Regions from separate parts of the Priestia sp. BR_2 genome, predicted to be linked through region 1. Evidence: riboswitches for the same ligand, from Rfam matches in the RefSeq annotation. Region 1 holds a riboswitch; the other holds the start of a gene.

What was found. A riboswitch is a leader RNA that binds a small molecule or an ion and turns the genes downstream of it on or off. The one in region 1 is predicted to bind S-adenosylmethionine.
Region 2: it holds a riboswitch for S-adenosylmethionine, as region 1 does, so the genes downstream of both, metA (homoserine O-acetyltransferase MetA) here and RB298_RS23880 (methionine ABC transporter ATP-binding protein) in region 1, are expected to answer to the same signal.

What each region holds. Positions count from the first base shown of each region.
Region 1 is NZ_JAVFHM010000294.1:42,119-49,656, reverse strand. Features, by position in the region: gene RB298_RS23910 (NAD(P)/FAD-dependent oxidoreductase) at 1-359, shown strand, start outside; gene RB298_RS23905 (YuzB family protein) at 426-674, opposite strand; gene RB298_RS23900 (NifU family protein) at 757-1,002, shown strand; gene RB298_RS23895 (SDR family oxidoreductase) at 1,189-1,962, opposite strand; gene RB298_RS23890 (MetQ/NlpA family ABC transporter substrate-binding protein) at 2,170-3,012, opposite strand; gene RB298_RS23885 (methionine ABC transporter permease) at 3,079-3,747, opposite strand; gene RB298_RS23880 (methionine ABC transporter ATP-binding protein) at 3,747-4,763, opposite strand; SAM riboswitch class I at 4,871-5,017, opposite strand; gene RB298_RS23875 (Cthe_2314 family HEPN domain-containing protein) at 5,139-5,858, opposite strand; gene RB298_RS23870 (hypothetical protein) at 5,884-6,207, opposite strand; gene RB298_RS23865 (COX15/CtaA family protein) at 6,294-7,268, opposite strand; gene RB298_RS23860 (thioredoxin family protein) at 7,518-7,538, opposite strand, start outside.
Region 2 is NZ_JAVFHM010000165.1:30,363-37,900, reverse strand. Features, by position in the region: gene RB298_RS07355 (aminotransferase class V-fold PLP-dependent enzyme) at 1-268, opposite strand, end outside; gene RB298_RS07350 (PLP-dependent transferase) at 265-1,449, opposite strand; gene metA (homoserine O-acetyltransferase MetA) at 1,474-2,391, opposite strand; SAM riboswitch class I at 2,523-2,651, opposite strand; gene corA (magnesium/cobalt transporter CorA) at 3,094-4,029, shown strand; gene RB298_RS07335 (HRDC domain-containing protein) at 4,181-5,206, opposite strand; gene RB298_RS07330 (ROK family protein) at 5,392-6,288, opposite strand; partial or broken gene RB298_RS07325 (molybdate ABC transporter permease subunit) at 6,466-6,607, opposite strand; gene RB298_RS07320 (hypothetical protein) at 6,583-6,981, opposite strand; gene RB298_RS07315 (5'-3' exonuclease) at 6,997-7,538, opposite strand, start outside.

The DNA.
Region 1 (7,538 bases):
AGCCCGTAAAGGTCGTACAGGATCTGGATCTGCCAAAAGACCGCAGCGGACGCATTCTGCTGAACGAATGGTACCAGGTTCCGTCCCATCCCGAGGTATATGTGATCGGCGACTGCGCCAGCCTCCCCTTCGTCCCGAGCGCGCAAGCGGCAGGGGCTCAGGCCGAGCAAGTGGGACATGTCATGAAAGCTTTATGGCGCGACGATACGCCTAAGGTATCTCCGCTGAAGCTGAAGGGAACGCTGGGTTCCCTCGGCAAACATGCGGGCTTTGGGCTCATGGGCAGCACGTCGGTGATGGGCCGGGTACCAAGGATATTAAAGAGCGGCGTGCTCTGGAAATCCAAGCGTCATTACTAGTCAGACGGTTACGGGGCGCTGATGATGCTCCTGTGGAGGGGGACGACAGTGGAGGAGATCGGAAAGTCAGCTTTCCTCTTCGCCGTCCCGAAAGCTTTCGAGCTTGCGGATGACAACCTCAAGCAGCTCTTCAGCCGTAGGGGCTTCAACCCAATCGCCATCCACGTAAGCGAAGGGCATCAAATAGCACTGGCCGCAGCTGGTCAGGCAGCCATATTCGATGACTTGGCAATCGTACTTGCCTTCAAGCGTCTGCAGCACCTTATCCGTGCCGAAATAGGAATTGCTTGTGCAAAACTCAATGATAATGGACATTGTTATTAGACCTGCCTTAAGATTGGCATTTTATTTTGCCGGTTTATGTACTATAATATAGGGAGGAAAGGAGTTGAACAAGATGAGTGAAAACACGCAAACCACTGTATATGATGAAGTGGCTGAAGTGCTTGATAAACTTCGTCCGTTCCTGCAGCGCGACGGCGGTGACGTGGAACTGGTTGACGTTGAAGACGGCATCGTTAAGCTGAAATTGATGGGTGCATGCGGTAGCTGCCCAAGCTCCACCATTACTCTGAAAGCAGGGATCGAGCGCGCCCTGGTTGAAGAAGTAGAAGGCATCCAAGAAGTAGTTCAAGTATTCTAAATCTTCTTTAACTATAAAGAGTCTTGGTTTCCCTCGCGGGACCAAGACTCTTTTTTTGAGATGAAATGAAGATATAAGTTTTCAGCGAAGCGTTAGCAATTCTTGAATCGCATTTAATGGTTTTGGGATCCCCGCAAAGTAAATGGAATAAACATCGAAGCGTAGATTCCACTTAGTGGGGATGTTTTATTCCGGCTTGATTAACGGGCGAATCGGGTCCAGCCCGCCGGATATATCCATAATATTGCCGGTAATGAAATCCGATTTATCCAGGCATAAATATTCGATCACCCTGGCGACGTCCTCGCCGCTGCCCGATCGTCCGCGAGGAGTCAACCCGTCCTGAATGCCGGATACTTCATCGATGGTTTTCTCTTTGTTGGCCCCGCGGATATCCCCCGGACAAATCATATTCACGGTGATTCCATACGGCCCTTCTTCCACGGCCAGCGTCTTCGTAAAGGAGACCAGGCCCACCTTCGCAGCCGCGTAGGCGGAGCGTTGAGGCCATGCGCGGGCTTCTCCCGCATGCCCGAAACCAAAGTGGATGATGCGTCCCCATTTTTTCTCCCGCATGGCAGGCAGAACGCGATGGTCCAGCAGCATGACGCCGGTTAAATTGCCATTCACCATATGTACGATTTCGTCGCGGCTGTACTCCGAGAACAGACGGCGTTCCCGAATGAACGGTCCAGCATTGTTAACCAGGATATCGACGCTGCCCAGCCGCTCCTCCGTCTGATCCACCAATGAATACAGCTCAGGCTCGCTGGCGATATCGGCTTTAATCGCGATGGATTTCACGCCAAACCCCTCGATTTCACGGGAAAGCGTCTCCGCTTCATCCTTGCTGTTCACATAATTTATGGCTATATGACATCCCTGCCGTGCTAACGACAGTGCCGTCATTTTTCCCAAACCTGTCGCACTGCCTGTAATCAGCGCCACTTTTCCCTTCAAGGCTTTCCCTCCTCAGATGGATATCCTTCCTTCAGTATAAAAGATTTGATAAGGCCGAACAACTTGCTTCCGACCAGGAATGGCCATTCGACAGAAAAAGAAAGAAAAAAGGGCCTATCCGCAAAGACCGATGGGTCTCTTGGATAATGCCCTTTCTTCACATATACGATGAATTCATATACATTATATCGAGCTTTACTGCTCGAATTAGAATGCCGGGATGACGGCACCTTTGTACTCTTCTTCAATAAAGGTTTTCACGTCCTCGGAAGTCAGCGCCTTCGCCAGTTTTTGGATGGCGTCGGAGTCCTTGTTGTCCGGACGGGCTACCAGCAGGTTGGCATAAGGATTGTCCTTGTCTTCGATGAAGAGCGCATCCTTCGTTGGGTCCAGTCCCGCTTCCAGCGCGTAGTTCGTATTGATGACAGCCAGATCCAGCTCATCCAGCATACGAGGCAGCATAGCGGCTTCAACTTCCTTGAACTCCAGGTTCTTCGGATTTTCTACGATATCCTTGGCGGTTGCTTCCAGCTTGCTTTCGTCGTTCAGCTTAATCACGCCGTTCTTGGACAGCAGCGTCAATGCACGGCCAGCATTAGAAGGATCATTCGGAATGGCTACAACCGCTCCATCCTTCAGCTCATCCACAGATGTAATGGTTTTGGAGTACGCACCCAGCGGCTCCACGTGCACGGCGATCACGGACTCCAGGTCCAGTTTGCGCTCTTTGATTTCGTTATCCAGGTAAGGCTTGTGCTGGAAGAAATTCGCGTCCATTTCTTTGGAATCCACTTGCGTATTCGGCAGCACATAATCCGTGAATTCTACGATTTCCAGGTTTACGCCCTCTTTTTCAAGCGCAGGCTTGATATGCTCGAGAATCTTGGCATGCGGTGATGGCGAAGCCCCTACTTTCAAGGTCACGGTCTCTTGACCGCCGCCTCCCGTTGTTCCCCCTGGCTCGGATGCGTTATCCGCAGGCTTGCTGCCGCATGCAGCCAGCACCGTAACCAAGGTCAAGCTGATCAATGCCAATGTCCATTTTTTCATTCTAAAACTCTCCCTCCGAAAAATATATGATTTATATATTGTCTTTCTTGAAGCCTCATCAATCCGTTATTTTCTTGTAAAATGCCGCACCAGACGATCTCCTGCCATCTGCAGCAGCTGGACCAGGACAATCATCAGCACGACAGCCAGAATCATGATCTCGGTCTCATAACGGTAATAGCCATACTTAATGGCCAAATCCCCTAAACCGCCGCCCCCGACTTGACCGGACATCGCGGTGTAAGATACCAGGGTTACAATCGTGATGGTCATCCCGGCCAGCAGGCCCGGACGAGCCTCCGGAAGGAGCACTCTCCATACGATTTGGCTTGTCGAGGAGCCCATGGCGTGAGCCGCCTCGATCACGCCTTTATCCACTTCATTCAAAGCCGTTTCCACGAGCCTTGCGAAGAATGGAGCAGCGCCGATCACCAGCGGCGGAATGGTGCCCAGCACGCCGTACGAAACACCTACGATCGACTTCGTAATCGGGATCATCGCCACGATCAGGATGATGAACGGAACCGAGCGCAGAATGTTTACAATGAACGACAGAATCGTGTAGCCGAAGCGTACCAACCCGGACGTGGACCTTGCGGCCATGTAGAGCAGCACGCCGACCGGCAGTCCGATGATGAAGCTGAACAAGGCCGAAGCTCCCAGCATCCGCAGGGTATCCAATGTTGCCGTCCATATCTCTTTCCAGTCGATCTGGGTAAAATCAAGTCCGAACATCAATGAATCACCTCCACGTCTAGTCCTTGTTCAAGCAGCCTCCGGATCGTATCTTCAATTGCGCGTTCTTCCCCTTCGAAACGAACGATGAGCTGGCCGTACGGCGTTTCTTTGATCGTAGAGATCGTGCCCTGCAGAATCGCAAAATTCACGCCCGTCTCATGAACGGTATGGGACAGGATCGATTCGTACGTTTTCGACCCCAGGAACGTGATTTGAACCGCTCTTGAAGGGCCGTTTACCTGACCCTGCATAGCCAGTCGCAGCGCTTCGCCGCTGTCCATCTCCTGGCGGATGAATTCCTGCGTCACTTCATGCTTCGGCTTCAGGAACACTTCCGTTACCGGTCCTTGCTCTACGATGCCGCCCTGATGAATAACGGCGACCCGGTCGCATATGCTCTGAATGACGTGCATCTCATGGGTAATCAGCACGATCGTCAGATGAAACTTTTTGTTAATGTCCAGCAGCAGGCGCAGAATCGAATCCGTCGTCTGCGGGTCAAGGGCCGAAGTGGCCTCGTCGCACAGCAGCACTTCGGGATCGCTCGCGAGCGCCCTGGCGATGCCCACCCGCTGCTTCTGGCCCCCTGACAGCTGGGACGGGTATTTGTCGCGATGCGCCTCCAAGCCGACCAAAGCCAGCAGCTCGGATACTTTGCGCTCCAGTTCGGCCTTCGGCGTCTTGATCAGACGCAGCGGAAACGCAATGTTATCGTACACCGTCGCGGAAGACAGCAGGTTAAAGTGCTGAAAGATCATTCCGATTTTACGGCGCTCCGCCTGAAGCTGCTTCTTGCCGAGCGACGTCAAATTTTTGCCGTTGACCCACACCTCGCCCGAGGTGGGACGCTCCAGTAAATTGATGCAGCGGATCAATGTACTTTTACCTGCACCGGAGTGTCCGATCACTCCGAAAATTTCTCCTTTTTCAATCGACAAATCCAATTCGGACAACGCAGTTGTTAATGACCCGGCTTTTCCGTACTGCTTCGTCAATTGCTTGAGCTCAATCAATCCGATAATCCTCCTTTTTCCTTAGCTTCATATCTATTTACCCAAAAGAAAAGAGCCTCTTTTTGTAGAATCAAAAAGGGCCCTCTTTACGTAAAAGTCAACGCCTTTTCTCATCTGTCAAAGCTGAAGGTATCCCATAGCTTTGAAGGAATTAGCACCATGTCACTCCAAGCGTCATCGCATTATGCAATGGTACGCAAGAAGTCGGTTGCCGGGCTTCATCGGGCCTGTCCCTCCGCCTCTCTCGATAAGAAAACATCGATATGAAATTTTTCCGATTAAATTGATCTGATTTGATAACATTTAATGAATGCAATAGTTAGTATAGATTCTTTTCAGGCTTTTGTCAAAAGGAATTTCATGGCGATTTTGTGCCTAAGCCCGCACTCCATTTTCAGTCCACAGCTTGTTCGTATATTTATACGAGGCGGCCAGGCTGCGGCATACCATATCGATGCCCTGTTGGAGATCGTCCAGGTGCTTGTCGATATCCTCCAGCTCGATTTTGTCGGACAGTCCTTGATGGCGCTGCCACAAATCATCCTGCATCTCGGAGTTCATGTAGTGAATTTCAGCGTTGCGCCTTTTGCGGAGCGCGTTCAGCGGTGCTTTGTAGCGATCTTTGATCGCTTCCAGCTCTTCAGCCAGCTCACCGTGGGCCTTCAAAAATCTGAACTGCCGCAGGACCGTAAAATAAGAAAAATGCGCCTTAACCTTGGAGGTATGCAGATCAAACAAATCGTTCAGCACCGTGCCCAGCTTGTCAAGGATCGAGAATACGCGGATGAAGCCGTTTTTGTAAAAATACACATATCGTTGATATTCCCCTTGCTCCTGAATCGACATATCATCGATGTAACCCGATTTAACCGATTGACTGAAATGCTTGGCCGCATTCCAGCTCTGCTCCAGCTCATCCAGGGAGACGATCAGTCCCCGGGTCCAAATCTCCAGCTTGCGAAAATCATGCGTCGGATCTTGATTTTTATCCATTTCCTTCTGCAGCAGCCGGGTTGTCTTCACCATCGACTCGATGGCTTCCTCCAGCAGGCCGTTGTTCTGCCGGGGCTGTTCCCCAAGTAACATTCGAAGCATGGCGGTACCCCCTCGCGTCATCAGATTAACCTTGGTTCTTGATCTCGATTGTGCCAATGCCAATATAGTCATTCCAGCGCTCAGCGGCCGTCTTCACGGCGATATCCTCGCGCGGGGGCAACTCATCCGGATCGCCATCAGGCCCTTCGGCATCCCCTTGACTGGCAGATGACCCATCATCTGCTGCGCCAATCCGGGTTCGTCCTGTTAGGATGCCCCCGAAACGGGAAGACAACTCCATAAGCATGGAGCGACTTGTGATTTCTCCGGTGTTATTAAATATAAACAAATTCGTTGCCTTATCAAACCTTTTCGATACGGCTGCCGGCAGCTCCTTTCTATACAACAAAGCCCTCGAACTCCGGTCCGGGGACTTTGCATGCATGTATGCTATAGAATATTGGATTTTCTTAACGGAATGATCGGCGTTCTTCCTTATACGATCTTTTCGCGGGGCACGTCGTGGCCCTTCCGTATTTCGGCTTCGAGCGGCTTGCTGAGCTGCCATACCCGGACGCTTAAATAACACAGTACGCCGAACAGCGCCGAGATCAGCAGCGTATGACCCAGTGCGGAGAATACGTAAACTTCCTCGTTATGCATCGTAGCCATGATGAGGGCGCCGCTGAACACCTGCAGCAGGCACAGCACGGTTGCCGAAATGCCCAGCATCTGGATCTCCCGGTTATCGCGATTGCGCCAATATGCAAAATGCCCCATCACCGCCACCACGATCAGCAGCAGAAGCGCGGCCACGCGGTGCATAAAGGCGATGCCGACCCCTCCGCTCAGCTCCGGTATCACTTCTCCGTTACACAACGGCCAGCCGGAGCAGCCTTCCCGGGAATCGGTATGGCTGACGAATGCACCGATATACACCACGATGTAGCTGTATAACGTTGTGCCCCAGACTAAATTACGGAAGCCCTTGCCCACCCGCGGCAATCGCTCCAGGTCAGCGGGTCCCTTCGCTTGTTCGATTCGGCGCATGCCCAAAGCCAGCATGACCGAACTGGCAAAAGCAATCAGCGAGAAGCCAAAATGCAGCGCCATGATCGCCGCCGATTGAGGTTTAACCACCGCGAGGGCCCCCATGATGGCTTGTACCACGACGAATATCGAGGTTCCGATGACGTAAGCCATCAAATCCCGGCGGTCCCGCTTGTACTTCCAGAACGCAATCAGCGAAGCCAAGGCGGCCAAGCCGGCCATTCCGCTTACGGCCCGGTGGGAATATTCGATCATCGAGGACACCGTGTAAGCGGGAACAAATTTGCCGTTGCACAGCGGCCACTCTTGGCCGCAGCCAAGCCCCGACCCCGTCTTTGTCACAACCATGCCCCCGAAAGTCGCGCAGAACATAATTAAGCATGTTATGTAACTCAGCCACTTTAATTGTTTATCGTTCACTTATCTCACCTGCTGCTCATAATCATTCACTATTCAAAACCTATACAGGATCGCATCATATACAGTCCACATTTCATTATACCTGATTCTTCAGCCCCGGTCACTTGAGCGATTGTGACAAAATGTTCAAAAATGAACAAAACCTTCATGCTCAAGGTACTTGACTTCGCAATTCCCCTCATAATATCCAATGTAAAAACAACACCGCCGCCCGTTATAGCTCAAAGGCGGCGGTGCTATCGTCACTGCTTACTTGTGAATCGTACCGTA
Region 2 (7,538 bases), on a different contig from region 1:
CTTCCAAGAGGGCGATATAATCTTCCAGCGCCTGCCGCGTCGGATTGCCGGAACGGCTGTAATCGTGCAGCGGCGGGTTAAAGACGTCTTCATGATGAAACGTCGATGCTTGATAGATCGGAACGCTTGAGGCGCCGGTTGCCCGGTCGATTTCCCCGCCGAAATGCAATAGTTTCGTCTCGAAACGAAGTTCTTCTTTGTGTCCCTGTTTTACTGATACCTGCTTGGTTTCCGTTCCCAAGCCGGATAGACCTTTATCGATGCTCATGCTCCTTTGCTCCCTTCCACTTCTGCCATAGCCGCGCCCAGCGCAGCATCCAAATCCGCGATCAGGTCATCCGCATGCTCGATGCCGACCGAGAACCGAAGCAAGCGGTCGTCCACGCCGATCGCTTCCCGAATCTCAAGCGGGATGTCCGCATGGGTCTGGACCGCCGGGTATGTCATCAGGGACTCGACGCCTCCGAGGCTTTCTGCGAATGCAATCAGTTTGATGTGCCGCAGCACCGGCTCGACATAGCGGGCGTCCTTCACCTTGAAGGAGAAGATGCCCGTGTTGCCGCTGGATTGGCGATTCTGGATCTCATGCCCCGGATGATCCGGCAGAGCAGGATAATACACCTCGCCGATCGCCGGGTGGGTTGTCAAAAAAGTTGCCACCGCGGTTGCATTCGATTCGTGCCGGTCCATGCGGAGCGCGAGTGTCTTCATTCCCCTCATTAACTGATAGGAATCGGAAGGACTAAGCACCGCCCCGATGGAGTTATGAAGGAAGGCCATCTCCTCGGATAATTCCTTGCCCTTCGTCACGATGATGCCTGCCAGCACATCGTTATGCCCTCCCAGATACTTGGTGGCGCTATGTATGACGATATCCGCCCCAAGCTCGATGGGTCTCTGGAAATACGGGGTTAGCAGCGTATTATCCACGATGCTGATCAATTGATGGCGTCTTGCCCACGTACAGACGGCTTCGATATCCGTAACCATCATGAGCGGATTGGTCGGCGTTTCGATAAATACGGCCTTCGTGTTCGGTCGTCTGGATCCTTCCAGCGCATCCAAGTCGTTCGTATCCACGTAGGTTGCCGTTACCCCGAACTTGGACATGATCCGCTCCAGCAGCCGATACGTCCCTCCGTACAGATCGAGCGACACAATCAGGTGATCGCCTTGACCGAACAGCGCAAAAATCGTCTGAAGGGCCGCCATGCCCGAGCTGCAGGCAAAGCCGGCGTCACCGGATTCCAGCTCGGCGCAAGCATCCTCGAGTACCGAACGGGTCGGATTCTTGGTGCGGGCATAATCAAACCCCGTGCTCTGGCCTAATTTAGGATGGCGGTATGCCGTAGCCTGATAAATCGGAAAATTCACTGCTCCCGTTACCGGTTCCTGCACCGATCCGATCTGTGCCAGCCGGCTCTCTATATTCAAAGGTTTCTTCTCCATCACAAACTCTCCTCCCGTACGCTGTTAAATTTGCGGACCGATATCATATGGCGTTTCCTGATATACATAGTAATTGAGCCAATTAGTGAATAATAAGTTTGCATGCGCGCGCCATATGGACGGAGGGGTTCTTGTTGGATCGTCGTTCGGGTAATAGTTGCGCGGCAGCGCGATGTCCATGCCTTTGGCAACGTCCCGGTCATACTCCCATTTCAGGGAGTCCGCATCATACTCGGAATGCCCTGTGGCAAAAATCTGCTTGCCGTCACGGCTGGATACCAAATAAATCCCTGCTTCCTCGGACTCGGACAGGATGACCAAATCATCCACGCCTGTTATGTCTTCGCGCCGAACTTCCGTATGACGGGAATGCGGAACAAAGAACATTTCGTCAAATCCGCGGAGCAGCTTGGTACACGCTTCATTGATCGTATGCGGAAATACGCCAAAGCACTTTTCCTCGAGGCTGTATTTCGGCACGCCGTAATGATAATAAAGCCCGGCTTGCGACGCCCAGCAGATATGGAGCGTGGAGGTTACATGGGTCTTGGTCCATTCAAAAATTTCAGTAAGCTCATCCCAGTAATTCACTTCTTCGAACTCCAGCTGCTCGACCGGAGCTCCTGTAATGATCATGCCGTCAAAACGACGGTTCTTCACTTCTTCAAAGGTTTTGTAAAATGATTTCAAATGCTCGGCCGACGTATTCTTCGATACGTGGGAACTCGGGTGAAGAAGGACGACATCCACCTGGAGCGGGGAGTTGCCGATCAATCGCAGCAGCTGGGTCTCCGTCGTTTCCTTGGTTGGCATCAAATTCAGGATCGCAATCCGCAGCGGGCGGATATCCTGATGAAACGCGTGACTCTCATCCATGACAAAAATGTTTTCTCCAGCCAGAACTTCCTTTGCCGGCAGGGCATCCGGAATTTTAATTGGCATCTCGGCTCACTCCTTCGAAATATGAAATGATACATCCATAAAGCTGTGAGAAAGAGCGTTAGACTGTATAAACGCAAGAAGACCTTTCTCGAAGTAGAGAAAGGTCATCATATACGTATCACAATGCGCCTCTCTCATCTGTCAGGCTATACAACGGCTTATACAATCGTCGTATCTCCTGCAAGAATTAGCACCGTGCGATGTTGCCGCCGGTTGCCGGGTTTCATAGGGCTAGTCCCTCCACCTGCTCTTGATAAGATTTCGCTTTATTCAGTTGTTTGGAATTGTTTCGTAATTGATACCTACTTTAAATCATCCTCAATTTTTCGTCAAGAACCTTTTCATGAGTTTGTCACACTTCACCAAAGGTTTCCATACCCTATATCATGGCCCTTGGACTGCTCCGGATTTCACTTGAAAGGTCCTACACCCGGCGTTATACTAGACAAGTGCTGTTTAAAACCGAGTATGAAAGAGGTGACATGGAAGATGGACGGTGACCCGAGCCAGAAACTGGATGCACAAGACGCACAACCGCATAGGATCAAGATCAGCTTACCGGCAGAGGGCAGCGTTATTTTTCATGCGCTTTTTATCGTATTCTAACCTTCCTCGATTTATGCCCGTACACCGGTGGGCTGATATCCTGTGCCTTAACTGCTTGACTTAAGCAGCTTGGATTAGACAAAGGAGTGATATCAGATGAAAATCCGGTTGGTCGATTCGGGCGTATTTACCCCTGTTGATGACATCGAAATGACGCTGACAGCTCCGGCCAGCGGCTTCTACTGGCTGGATGCGGACGTGGATGATTTAGCCGAACTGCAGCCCCTCTTCTCCCTGCATGATCTTGCCGTTGAGGATTGCCTCAGCGAAGAGGAGCAGCGTCCCAAAATTGAAATATACGAGAACCACTATTTTATCGTCGTGAACAGCATCCGGTTTGACGACGAAGAGATTTTCCTTCGGGCATTGAATGTTTTCCTGGGCAGGCATTTTATTATTACGGTGACCAAGCAAAAGATCCATGAGCTCCGCACCGTCAAACCGCTTCTCTGGGAGGATGAAGTCAGCACGCCCGACCGCTTCCTCTATCTATTGATCGACCTCGTCACGGACAACTACTTCTCCGTAGGGGACCGAATTGAAGCGCGGATTGAAAAGCTGGAGGAAGACATTCTGATGCATACCAAAAAATCCCATCTCAGCGAGATCATCGGTCTGCGAAGCGAGATTCTTTGGTTGAAAAAGGTGCTTGGACCTCAGAAGGAAGTTATCAATACGCTCAACAAAAAAGATCTTCGGCTGATCGATGACCAGCTGCAGAAATACTTCAGCGATATCTATGAAAATGCCGTTAAAATTTCCGAAACGTTCGAGACCTATCGGGATCTCATGGGGAACCTTCGGGAAGCTTACCAATCCAGTATCGCCAATCGGGCCAATGAAATCATGCGCGTGTTTACCGCTATTACAACGATCTTTATTCCATTGACGCTGATTACGGGCATCTACGGCATGAACTTTGAGTATATGCCGGAACTTCATTGGAGATATTCCTATTATGTGGTTATCGGCATCATGGTTTTTGCCGGCGCACTCATGTTTTACCTGTTCCGTAAAAAAGATTGGATATGAGGCACCCTGGTCAAAGGGGAGAGTACTGGCCGGATCACAACGGTTCATACGAACCGCCGCAACTACAACTCAATCTACAAGCACGGCGAATTAGCATCAGGACGGATCTCCCTGCAACCGGGGAATCCGTCCTGACTTCGTTTAAGGCAGATTAACCGGCATTCGCTTTGCCGGGCTGATCCCGCCGAAAGCGGATGCGTATGAGACGAAGCCGCTCATACAGCCTCTCCGTTCCGCCCAGCTCTTCTGCTTCTGCGTTCTCCGCTTGTCCCTGTCCGTATACCCGCTGTAACACAGGTTTAAGAAACGTATCGCCCAACTCTTCAAACGCCTTCCATACGTTTTCCTGCTCCGCAGCCGTCATCGTGTTCAATTCGACCTGGAGCAGCTGCTCCGTATCATAGCCTTCCTTCTCAAGCCCTTCCAATTCCTCGACCAAATCCCGGCGCGACAGCGAGGTACGCGCTTCAAGCTCGGTCAGCGAAGCGCCCTCGGCTATGCCAATCAGCATCGCACGGCGGGTTCGGAAGCGTTCAAGCTCCTGCTGATATCTCTGTTCCTTTTGTTTATACAGCCAGGACAAGAACTCCTCTTCCGGCAGCTGCGTATACACCCAATCCAGTGGAAACGTGGTGGTTCGCTCGGTTTTCGTCGTAATCTCCAGCCATTCCACCCCGTGCTCCGAAGCCTTGCTAACCCCGATTCCCGGAAGCTGCAGCAGCTCTTCCTCACTCTGGGGAACAAAAGCGCTGATCATGCGCAGCACCCGGTTGCTGGCAATGAAATAGGGCGCTTTTCTTCCGGATGCTGCCTTTCTCCTGCGCCAGGCGCACAGCTCCGTGTACAGCTCCTCCGATCCGTACAGCTCGCTGTAACACTGCAGCTTCTGAGTGCCGAGATTCTTGCTCCTGGTCTCCCCAGGTTCATGGAATACCCCTTCGATTAGCGGGCGGAAGCCTTCTCCGAGCTTCTTCGCAAGCTGGTGCCGATACACGCATAGCAGCTCATTCCATGAGTTGCCTTCATACCATTCGTCATCGGAAACTTCACCGTCCGGTTCCATATTCCGCCAGCCGAGTCGCCATCCTCCTTCTTCCTCGCCGATCCATACTTGGGCCGAACGGAGATGACCTGACTCATCCGCTCCGCTCATCCGATTCATGAACACAATTTGCATCCCTCGATAACCTCCCGTTTACGCAATCAGCATAATGGCGGAACAACGCAAAAAAGCACCTCTCCTCCGCGCAGCGGCAAGAAAGGTGCTTCCTTCGTTCCATACATTATACTGTTGAAACTATAATACCATAATCTGTAATAGAATCCAATCCATTTTGAACTTGCCCTATATAAGAAATCAGGCTAAGCTTGAATGCTTTTGGCTTCATCCACTGCCAGCTTGGCCAATGCCAATGCGCCGCAGAGACCCGCATTATCGCCGAGCATCGGCGGAACGATGAATTGATCGATCCCGTCATGAAGGCTTGGATGCTGAACATATCCTGCCAGCAGCTCTTGAAGCTTCGTGCGGATCAGCGGGAACAGCTGCTCCTGCTTCATCACGCCTCCACCCATCACGATCCGCTGAGGGGACAAGATGAGGACATAATTCATCAGCGCTTGAGCGAGATAATAAGCTTCCATCTCCCAAGCCGGATGATCCGGCGTCAATTCCACGCCGGGAACACCCCAGCGTTTGCCAAGAGACGGTCCCGCAGCAAGCCCCTCCAAACAGTCTGCATGATAAGGACAGGTCCCTTCATATTTGTCTTCCGGATGACGGCGAACGTAAATATGCCCCATCTCCGGATGGGACAGGCCGTGAATCAGTTCGCCGGATACCACGGCGCCTGCTCCCACTCCCGTTCCGATGGTGATATAAAGACAGCTGTCCAGTCCCTGGGCCGCCCCCCACGTATATTCTCCAAGAGCAGCTCCGTTTACATCCGTATCAAATCCGATCGGAACGTCAAAACGCTCTTCCAATGCTTTGACGATATTGTAATTGCTCCAATGCGGCTTCGGCGTCGTTGTAATGCAGCCGTAGGTCGGGCTGCCTTTCACCGGGTCAATCGGTCCGAACGAACCGACTCCGATCGCCTCTATATCCTTATCCGCAAAAAAGTTAAAGACGTTTGCCATGGTTTCTTCAGGGGTTGTCGTCGGAAAGCTCACTCGCTCCACAACCGTTCCATCCTCCGTACCCACGCCGCAAACGAACTTGGTTCCTCCTGCTTCAATTGCTCCAAGTAAACTCATGCTTCTTCCATCCTCTCCACGATGTGCTGTGCCTTGTTCTCTATATGGTTGCTAACAAGCTCTATTCGAAGCATATGTAAACATTGTGCTCCCGTCAAGTCTGCCTGCCTCTTTCTCTGCCTCTGCCCGTTCCGAGCCGCGGGAGTAACAGCCATGAAAACAAAATAATAACCGTCGCCACGCCCATGCCTGCCCGCTTTGGCCATTGCTAACCGCAACGTAAATCGCCGTGGGCAGCGTTTGCGTGACGCACGGTATATTGCCTGCAACCCATCCAGGTTGCCTCAAATTCGCCTAAACCTCCGGCAAAAGCCAGAATGAACGCCGATACGCCTGCCTCGCGGACCTGCAGCAGCGCGGATCCAGCTGTTTCTGCTCAGTACCACTAGCGGACGGAAAGCCTACCACCATTGGCAGAAGCATCAGCTGCGTTTCGCCGGCCGTTCTGCCGACAAATCCGCGCCGGGACATCCAGCGTGCCGCCGCTGATCCCAGTATAAAGGCACTGATGCTGGACCGCAGTGATGTTTTTATCGACAGCCATTCCGGCAACCCGAGCCGAGCATTTTCGCCATGGTCACGACGACGGCTCCACAAACACGATCCAGCCACCATGAAGACGCCGCTGATTTCAGGCTTCCTGGTGAATTGAAGAAGTGCCTCGGCCTGCTGCGGATGTCTCCGGTACGACACCTTCGACCGAAGCGGCTAGGAAACCACCGCCACCCCAAAAAGATGGCCAAGGCTCTTCATTTCCAGCTCCTCCAGTTTGGTTAACGCACGTTCGTGATCCACGCTCAGGCGGCACAAATCGAGCTCGCATTCCATTGGAACCTCGCAATGAATTTCGGCCAGGGCCCGGGACAGATGCAGCATCTCCAAATCCGCTTCGATCTTGGTGCGAACCCCTTTGGTCAATGAATCAAGATTGGCAAGGATGCCTTCCACGGATTCATATTCCTGGATCAGCTTGACAGCCGTCTTCTCGCCGATCCCGCGTACGCCCGGATAATTGTCGCTCGTATCTCCCATCAGGCCTTTTACATCGATCACCTGTCTTGGAGAAAGACCCTTTTCGGCATAAAGCGTCTCCGGTGTATAGTGCATATAATTGCCATGCCCCTTTTTCATAATGATGACCGAAGTCGAATCGTTCACGAGCTGAAGCAAATCGTGGTCGCCCGACAGGATCATGACGTTCATGCTATCTCCGAACCGTCTGGCAAGCGTACCGATGCAGTCATCGGCCT